DNA from 2 places in the Enterobacter sp. WI-ESBL-E8 genome. Region 2 is predicted to be linked to the other one. Evidence: predicted binding sites of a transcription regulator. Region 2 holds the regulator's gene; the other holds the start of a gene.
What was found. Region 2 encodes CRP, which controls carbon source genes, mostly activating them, when cyclic AMP is high. Its sites were predicted from a motif close to ATGTGANNNNNNTCACAT; they were not measured.
Positions count from the first base shown of each region.

Region 1: a site for CRP is predicted at 1,945-1,962, ahead of mlc (sugar metabolism global transcriptional regulator Mlc). Genes of this name have one in related genera too.

Region 1 is NZ_JBRWXJ010000001.1:2,198,512-2,203,281, forward strand. It holds gene ACWHWP_RS10605 (MFS transporter) at 1-901, opposite strand, end outside; gene ACWHWP_RS10610 (LysR family transcriptional regulator) at 1,023-1,919, shown strand; gene mlc (sugar metabolism global transcriptional regulator Mlc) at 2,050-3,270, shown strand; gene bioD (dethiobiotin synthase) at 3,401-4,096, shown strand; gene clcB (voltage-gated ClC-type chloride channel ClcB) at 4,031-4,770, opposite strand, start outside.
Region 2 is NZ_JBRWXJ010000001.1:4,596,776-4,601,545, forward strand. It holds gene ACWHWP_RS21985 (hydrolase) at 1-193, shown strand, start outside; gene ACWHWP_RS21990 (YheU family protein) at 190-408, shown strand; gene ACWHWP_RS21995 (phosphoribulokinase) at 439-1,308, shown strand; gene ACWHWP_RS22000 (OsmC family protein) at 1,388-1,792, opposite strand; gene crp (cAMP-activated global transcriptional regulator CRP) at 2,104-2,736, shown strand; gene ACWHWP_RS22010 (YccS/YhfK family putative transporter) at 2,794-4,770, shown strand, end outside.

The sequences.
Region 1 (4,770 bases), 2.4 Mb from region 2:
GTGCGGTCATCGCCCCGGCCTTCGGCGAGCTCCAGGTGCCGGTCAGGTACGCCACGGAAAGCAGGCCGACCACCGCCTGGCTCAGGTGCCACGGAGAGAGCATCAGGCGATAGCCAATATAGTTAAACAGCGTAACGAAAGAGCCCATCAGCAGGAAGCCTGCCAGGAACAGGCGCGGCAGCCCCTTGTCGCGCCAGTGCAGGCGGAAGTTGATAAACAGCGTTTTCGGGCGCAGGGAGGTAGGACGGAAATGACGCGACTCCGGCAGAATTTTCCAGAACATCAGGGCTGATGCCAGCGCAAAACACCCGATCGCGGCCAGCGCAATACGCCAGTTAAAGAAGTCCGTGAACACCCCGCTCAGCAGGCGTCCGCTCATCCCGCCGATCGAGTTCCCGCTGATGTAAAGCCCCATCGAGAAGGCAACAAAGCTCGGGTGGATCTCCTCGCTGAGGTAGGTCATCCCGACCGCCGCCACGCCGCTGAGCGATAGCCCAATCAGCGCGCGCATCACCAGAATGCCGTGCCAGCTGGTCATCATGGTCGAGAGTAGCGTACAGACCGAGGCCAGCATCAGGGCCGTCACCATCACCTGCTTGCGGCCAATGGCGTCGGAAAGCGGCCCGGTAAAGAGCAGGCCAACCGCCAGCATACCGGTAGAAATTGAGAGTGAAATGCTGCTGCTGGCAGGCGATACGCCAAACTCGTGCGAAAGCACGGGCAGGATCGGCTGAACGCAATAGAGCAGGGCGAAGGTCGCCAGACCGGCGGAAAAAAGCGCCAGCGTGACGCGCATAAATTGGGGGGTACCACGTTTAATAAACTGAACCGGCTGCGATGCGGCGGGTAAATCATTGATGTCGCTGGCCGGATCGATATCAATGGAAGTTGTACGACTCACACAGTTTCCTTGCTTAAACATCCCCGTGATTTCTGGTGACGGGTATGACCACCTCTTCAGGGTAGGAAAATGTAAATATTCTGTCTAATATATTAATAATCTCAAATGATACTTTAAAAATATGAATATCGAGCTGCGTCATCTCCGCTACTTTGTCGCCGTCGCCGAAGAGCTGCATTTTGGCCGCGCGGCGGCACGGCTGAACATCTCTCAGCCACCGTTAAGCCAGCAGATTCAGATCCTGGAACAGCAGGTCGGGGCGCGTCTTCTGGCCCGCACCAACCGCAGCGTGAGCCTGACGGCGGCGGGAAAGCAGTTTCTCGTCGACAGCCGACAAATCCTTAGCATGGTCGAGGATGCCGCCGCCCGGGCAGAACGGCTGTATCTCGGGGAAGCGGGAGAGCTGCGAATCGGGTTTACCTCGTCCGCGCCGTTTATCAGCGCCGTCTCGGAGACCCTTTCGTCATTTCGTCGCCATTTCCCGGATGTTCACATTCAGACGCGCGAAATCAATACCCGCGAGCAGATCGCGCCTCTGAACGAAGGTTCGCTGGATCTGGGGCTGATGCGTAATACCCAACTGCCGGATACGCTGGCGTGGCAGGTCATTCTGCGCGAGCCGCTGATGGCCATGATCCCGCGCGATCATCCGCTGGCGTCGCGTCCGTCGGTGTCGCTGGCAGAGCTGGCAAAAGAGCCGTTCGTCTTTTTTGACCCGCAGGTCGGGACGGGGCTGTACGACGATATTCTGGGGCTGATGCGCCGCTACGACCTTGCGCCGGTCATTACCCAGGAAGTCGGGGAAGCGATGACCATTATTGGCCTGGTCGCCGCCGGGCTGGGGGTGTCTATTCTCCCGGCCTCCTTTAAAAGGGTACAATTGCGCGAAATGCGCTGGGTGACCATCGCCGAAGAGGACGCCGTTTCAGAGATGTGGCTGGTCTGGTCAAAACATCGTGAACAGAGCCATGCCGCGCAGCGCTTCAAACAGCAGCTCATCACCGCCTCTTTAGGGTGATATTTCCAGGGAAAAGTGAGCGAAAATGTGCGGTAAATCACATGGCTAAGTAAATATTTGACGACAGCCATGCAAGTGCTTCACCATAGCCCACAGTTTATTTCGAAGCTCGAAAATAAGGGAGTACGAGGTGGTTGCTGATAGTCAGCCAGGGCATATCGATCAGATTAAGCAGACCAACGCTGGCGCGGTGTATCGCCTGATTGATCAGCTTGGTCCGGTTTCGCGTATCGATCTTTCGCGCCTGGCACAGCTGGCACCCGCCAGTATCACCAAGATTGTCCGCGAAATGCTGGAAGCGCACCTGGTTCAGGAAACGGAAATTCAGGAGCCGGGCAGCCGCGGCCGTCCGGCCGTGGGGCTGGTGGTCGAGACGGAAGCGTGGCACTACCTGTCGCTGCGCATCAGCCGGGGGGAGATCTTCCTCGCGCTGCGCGATCTGAGCAGCAAGCTGGTGGTGGAAGACCGGCTTGAACTGCCCCTCAACGCGGAAGAACCGCTTCTCGATGCGATTGTCACGCACATCGATCACTTCTTTATTCGCCACCAGCAGCGGCTTGAGCGCTTAACCGCGATTGCCATCACCATGCCGGGCATTATTGATACCGAAAATGGCATTGTTCACCGCATGCCGTTTTATGAAGACGTCAAAGAGATGCCGCTGGGCGAAGTACTGAAAAACCACACCGGCGTGCCGGTCTATATTCAGCATGACATCAGCGCCTGGACCATGGCGGAGGCGCTGTTCGGCGCCTCCCGCGGCGCGCGGGATGTGATTCAGGTGGTCATCGACCATAACGTCGGGGCGGGCGTGATCACCGACGGACGTCTTCTCCACGCCGGAAGCAGCAGCCTGGTGGAAATTGGGCATACCCAGGTCGACCCGTACGGCAAGCGCTGCTACTGCGGGAACCACGGCTGTCTGGAGACCATTGCCAGCGTGGAGAGCGTGCTGGAACTGGCGCAGGTGCGGCTCGGCCAGTCCATGAGTTCGTCGCTGCACGGCCAACCCCTAACGGTAGATTCACTCTGCGCCGCCGCGCGCCAGGGCGATCTGCTGGCGAAGGACATTATTACCGGCGTGGGGAATAACGTTGGCCGCATTCTGGCGATTATGGTAAACCTCTTTAACCCGCAAAAAATCCTCATTGGCTCGCCGCTCAGCCAGGCGGCGGAGATCCTGTTCCCGGCGATCTCGGCCTGCATTCACCAGCAGTCGCTGCCCGCCTACAGCAAAAATATTGCGGTAGAAAGCACCCAGTTTTCCAACCAGGGCACGATGGCCGGCGCGGCGCTGGTCAAAGACGCCATGTATAACGGCTCGCTGCTGATCCGCCTGTTACAGGGTTAACTCTTTTCCGCAGATGTAAGAAAAATTGCGCTATCTCAAGCCGGGTAGCGCACGCATCCCGTAGACTTCCACCACTGAATTATTTACCTGGTTTATATTTTCGAAGCATACCCAAGAGGTGGAGTGAGTCATGCTTAAGCGTTTCTTTGTTACTGGTACAGATACCTCTGTCGGCAAGACCGTTGTATCCCGCGCATTGCTGCAGGCTCTTGCAGCAAGCGGTAAACGCGTGGCAGGGTACAAACCGGTCGCAAAAGGGAGTAAAGAGACGCCAGAGGGATTGCGTAATAAAGACGCCCTGGTGCTGCAAAGCGTCTCGTCGCTGGAATTGCCTTATCACGCGGTCAACCCCATTGCGTTAAGCGAAGACGAGAGCAGCGTGGCGCACAGCGGCCTGATTAATTACCCGCTGCTGTCCGACGGCCTGGCGAACCTGAGCGAGAAGGTCGATCACGTGGTGGTTGAAGGCACGGGCGGCTGGCGCAGCCTGATGAATGACCTGCGCCCGCTGTCTGAATGGGTGGTGCAGGAACAGCTTCCGGTGGTGATGGTCGTGGGAATCCAGGAAGGGTGCATCAACCATGCGCTGCTGACGGCGCAGGCGATTGCCAATGACGGCCTGCCGCTGATTGGCTGGGTGGCAAACCGCATCAACCCGGGCCTGGCGCACTATGCCGAGATCATCGACGTGCTGAGCACCAAGCTGCCGGGGCCGCTGGTGGGAGAACTGCCTTATCTGCCTCGCGCCGAGCAGCGCGAGCTAGCGCAGTACATCGATCTCTCTTCCCTCGGTGGCGTGTTGACCGTAGACCGAGTCGTGGCGTAACGTCCGCGACAGCACGGACGCCACCACGCAGGCGACCAGCAAGCCGGGCAGTAAAAAATACTGCCCGGTCATTTCACAGACCATCAGCGCCGACATAATAGGCGCATGCGTGGTCGCGGCGAGCAGCGTTGCCATCCCCGCCAGACCCAGCAAAATCGCCGTTTCAGACCCCGGTAACCACAGCGCGAAAAGTTGTGCAAACAGCATCCCCGTCGCCATGCCGACAAACAGCGTGGGCGTAAACACCCCGCCCGGCGCGCCCGAGCCGCTGCTTGCCAGCACCGCCAGCAGTTTACAGACAAACACCCCGGCAATCACCGTCAGCAGCGGCGGGGCGAGCAGAAAAGCCTGAACCACGCTGTAGCCATTCCCCCATACCTTTGGCGTGAGGAGGGACAGCAGCCCGACGATCAAACCGCCCAGCGCCAACTGCCACGGCGGCGAAAGTTTAAGGCGCAAAAATAAAGAATGACTGAATGCCATCAGCCACATCAGCAGCGGACCGCAGAGACCCGCCAGCAGGCCCATGGCAACCAGCAGGGCATAATCCGCCGCGCTGAGGGTGCCGCTCAGATGGACCTCATAGAGCGAGCCGGCACCGGGTGCCAGGAGCTGCGTGGTGAGAAGCGCCACGACTGCCGCAATAACCACCGGGCCGAGCGAGGCCAGCATCA
Region 2 (4,770 bases):
TGCCAAAGATGACCCTTTTATGGATCATCACTCGATCCCCGCTCAGGAATTCCTGCCCGACAACGTTCACTATCAGCTGACGGAGCACGGTGGCCACGTTGGGTTTATCGGCGGCACGCTGCGCCGCCCGAAAATGTGGCTTGAGACGCGTATTCCTGACTGGCTAACCCCTTATCTGGACGGTGCAAAATGATTATTCCCTGGCAGGATCTGGCTCCCGAAACGCTCGATAATCTGATTGAAAGCTTTGTATTACGCGAAGGCACCGATTATGGTGAACAAGAACGCTCGCTTGAGCAAAAGGTCAACGATGTAAAGCGCCAGCTGAAAAGCGGCGACGTGGTGCTGGTGTGGTCAGAACTGCATGAGACGGTCAATATCATGCCCCGCAACGCGTTTCACGGCTGATCTTCCACCCATTTCAGTCAGGGAGTTGCTATGTCTGCCAGACATCCGGTTATTGCCGTTACGGGGTCGAGTGGTGCGGGAACCACCACCACCAGCCTCGCCTTTCGCAAGATTTTCGCCCAGCTGAATCTCCGTGCGGCGGAGGTCGAAGGCGACAGCTTTCACCGCTACACGCGCCCTGAGATGGACATGGCCATCCGTAAGGCGCGCGATCTGGGTAAACACATCAGCTACTTCGGCCCGGAAGCCAATGACTTCGGCCTGCTGGAGCAAACCTTCCACGAATATGGCCTGAGCGGCACAGGGCAGTCCCGTAAGTATCTGCACACTTACGACGAAGCCGTGCCCTGGAACCAGGTACCGGGCACCTTTACCCCCTGGCAGCCGCTGCCGGAACCCACCGACGTGCTGTTCTACGAAGGGTTACACGGCGGCGTGGTCACGCCCCAGCACGACGTGGCGCGCCACGTGGATCTGCTGGTCGGGGTGGTTCCTATCGTTAACCTGGAGTGGATCCAGAAGCTGACGCGTGACATGAGCGAGCGCGGCCACTCGCGCGAGGCGGTGATGGATTCCGTCGTTCGCTCAATGGAAGACTACATCAATTACTTAACGCCGCAATTCTCCCGCACGCACATTAACTTCCAGCGCGTGCCGACGGTGGACACCTCCAACCCGTTTGCCGCCAAAACGATCCCTTCTCTGGATGAGAGCTTTGTGGTGATCCATTTCCGCAATCTTGAAGGCATCGATTACCCCTGGCTGCTGGCGATGCTGCAGGGCTCGTTTATTTCGCACATGAATACATTGGTGGTGCCGGGCGGAAAAATGGGACTGGCAATGGAGCTTATCATGACGCCGCTGGTGGAGCGGCTGATGGAAGGGAAGCAGATCGCATAATCATTTTTGCCCGGTGGCGCTGCGCTTACCGGGCCTACAATCCGTAGGGCGGGTAAGCGCAGCGCCACCCGCCAAAAGATTAAGCCTCGATCACTTCATACGAATGGGTAATTTTTACCGCTTTCTCCAGCATTAACGCCACAGAGCAGTACTTCTCCGCAGACAGGTCCACCGCGCGTGAGACCGCCGCGTCTTTCAGCGCTTTACCGGTGACAACAAAGTGAAGATTAATGTGGGTGAACAGGCGTGGTGCCTCTTCCCGGCGCTCTGAGGTGAGTTTGACCTCGCAATCCGTCACGTCATGACGGCCTTTTTGCAGAATCGACACCACGTCAATCGCGCTGCATCCGCCTGCCGCCATCAGCACCATTTCCATTGGGCTTGGCGCTTTATCGCCGGAGTTACCATCCATCAAAATCTGGTGTCCTGACGCGGACTCGCCCAGGAACGTTAAACCTTCAACCCACTTCACGCGCGCTTGCATATTTTTGAACTCCAACGTTGCATTTTTGGTGACAGATTACGCGTGCGTTACATTTCTCGCAATGGAAGGCGACCTGCATCATGCTGAAGCGAGACACCAGGAGACACGCGGCGAAAGCTATGCTAAAACACTCAGGATGCTACAGTAATACATTGACGTTACACGTGTATGCAGAGGACATCAAACTTTACTGGCTGCGAAACGTTACGGTAGCCGACTTCCCAGGGTATGGGTAAGAATTCGATTGCAACCCCAGAGTCCGGATGCATCTGATGACTCTGGTGACAGCTTATAACAGAGGATAACAGCGCATGGTGCTTGGCAAACCGCAAACAGACCCGACTCTCGAATGGTTCTTGTCTCATTGCCACATTCATAAGTACCCATCGAAGAGCACGCTGATTCACCAGGGTGAAAAAGCGGAAACGTTGTATTACATCGTTAAAGGCTCGGTGGCAGTGCTGATCAAAGATGAAGAAGGGAAAGAGATGATCCTTTCTTATCTGAACCAGGGCGATTTCATCGGTGAACTGGGCCTGTTTGAAGAGGGCCAGGAACGTAGCGCCTGGGTTCGTGCAAAGACAGCATGTGAAGTGGCTGAAATTTCTTACAAGAAGTTCCGTCAGCTGATTCAGGTTAACCCTGACATCCTGATGCGTCTTTCTTCCCAGATGGCGCGCCGTCTGCAGGTCACCTCTGAGAAAGTGGGTAACCTCGCCTTCCTGGACGTAACTGGCCGTATTGCACAAACGCTGCTGAACCTGGCGAAACAGCCAGACGCAATGACCCACCCGGACGGCATGCAAATTAAAATTACCCGTCAGGAAATTGGTCAGATCGTCGGTTGTTCCCGTGAGACAGTGGGCCGTATCCTGAAAATGCTGGAAGATCAAAACCTGATCTCCGCCCACGGTAAAACCATCGTGGTCTACGGAACGCGTTAATTCCGCTTAAACGGCGTGTCACCGCAGGGTGTCACGCCGTTTTTGTCTCTACTCCCCATGTGGCGCAGGCTGATCTATCACCCCGAAGTTAACTACGCACTGCGACAAACGCTGGTGTTGTGTCTTCCTGTGGCCGTGGGCTTGATCCTCGGACATCTTCAGCAAGGTCTGCTGTTTTCTCTCGTGCCCGCCTGCTGCAACATCGCCGGTCTGGACACGCCGCATAAGCGCTTTTTCAAACGTCTGACTATTGGCGGCTGCCTGTTTGCGGGCTGCAGCCTCGCCGTACAGCTTCTGCTTGCCCGGGACATCCCGCTGCCGCTGATCCTGACCGTGCTGGCCATGACCCTCGGCGTCACCGCCGAAATCAGCTCGCTGCACGCCCGCCTGCTTCCCGCCTCGCTGATTGCGGCCATTTTCACGCTGAGCCTCGCCGGGAATATGCCGGTGTGGGAGCCGCTGCTGATCTACGCTCTGGGGACGCTGTGGTACGGGCTGTTCAACTGGTTCTGGTTCTGGCTGTGGCGCGAACAGCCGCTGCGCGAATCCCTGAGCCTGCTCTATGTGCAGCTGGCGGATTACTGCGAAGCCAAATATACCCTGCTCACCCAGCATACCGATCCGGAAAAATCCTTGCCGCCTCTGCTGACGCGCCAGCAAAAGGTGGTGGATTTGATAAGCCAGTGCTATCAGCAGCTGCACATGCTCGCCGCCAACAAGAACCACGAATACAAACGGCTGCTGCGCACCTTCCAGGTCGGGCTCGATCTGCAGGAACATATCTCCGTTAGCCTTCACCATCCGCAGGAGGTACAAAAGCTGGTCGAGCGCAGCCACGCCGAAGCGGTGATCCGCTGGAACGCGCAGACCGTATCGGCACGTCTGCGGGTCCTGGCTGACGATATTCTCTACCACCGCTACCCCACGCGCTTTAACATGGAAAAACAGCTCGGCGCGCTGGAGAAAATCGCACGCCAGCATCCGGATAACCCGGTTGGCCAGTTTGCCGCCTGGCACTTCAGCCGCATCGCCCGCGTGCTGCGCACGCAGCGCCCGCTTTATCCCCGCGATCTGATGGCGGATAAGCAAAAGCGGCTGCCGCTACTGCCCGCGCTCAGAAGCTATCTTTCTCTTAAATCATCCGCCCTGCGTAACGCCGCCAGGATCAGCGTAATGCTCAGTACCGCCAGCCTGATGGGCATGGCGCTGCATCTGCCGAAACCCTACTGGATCTTAATGACCGTGCTGTTTGTCACCCAGAACGGCTACGGCGCCACGCGGGTGCGTATTCTGCACCGGGCCGGCGGAACGATGGCGGGGCTGATTATTGCGGGCGTGACGCTGCACTTCCACGTGCCGGAAGGTTATACCCTGGCAGGGATGTTAGCGATTACGCTGGTGAGCTACCTGATTATCCGCAAAAACTACGGCTGGGCGATGGTGGGCTTTACGGTGACGGCGGTGTATACCCTGCAGCTGCTCACGCTCAATGGTGAACAGTTTATTGTCGCCAGGCTGATTGATACCCTCATTGGCTGCCTGATTGCCTTTGGCGGCATGGTCTGGCTGTGGCCGCAGTGGCAAAGCGGGCTGCTCAGGCAGAACGCCCACGACGCGCTGGAGGCCGACCAGCAGGCCATTCGATTGATCCTGAGCGACGACCCGCAGCCCTCCCCGCTGGCCTATCAGCGCATGAAGGTCAACCAGGCGCATAACGCCCTGTTTAACTCGCTCAACCAGGCGATGCAGGAGCCGGGCTTTAACTCGCACTATCTGGCGGACATGAAGCTCTGGGTGACGCACAGCCAGTTTATCGTCGAGCATATTAACGCCATGACAACGCTGGCGCGCGAGCACACGATGCTGACGCCAGACCTGGCCCAACGTTACCTGCAGTCGTGTGAAATTGCGCTGCAGCGATGTCAGCAGCGCCTGGAATATGACTCGCCGGGCGAGTCGGGAGATTCGAACATTCTGGAAGCGCCGGAGACGTTAACCCACGGGCCCATGAGCACCCTGGAGCAGCATTTACAG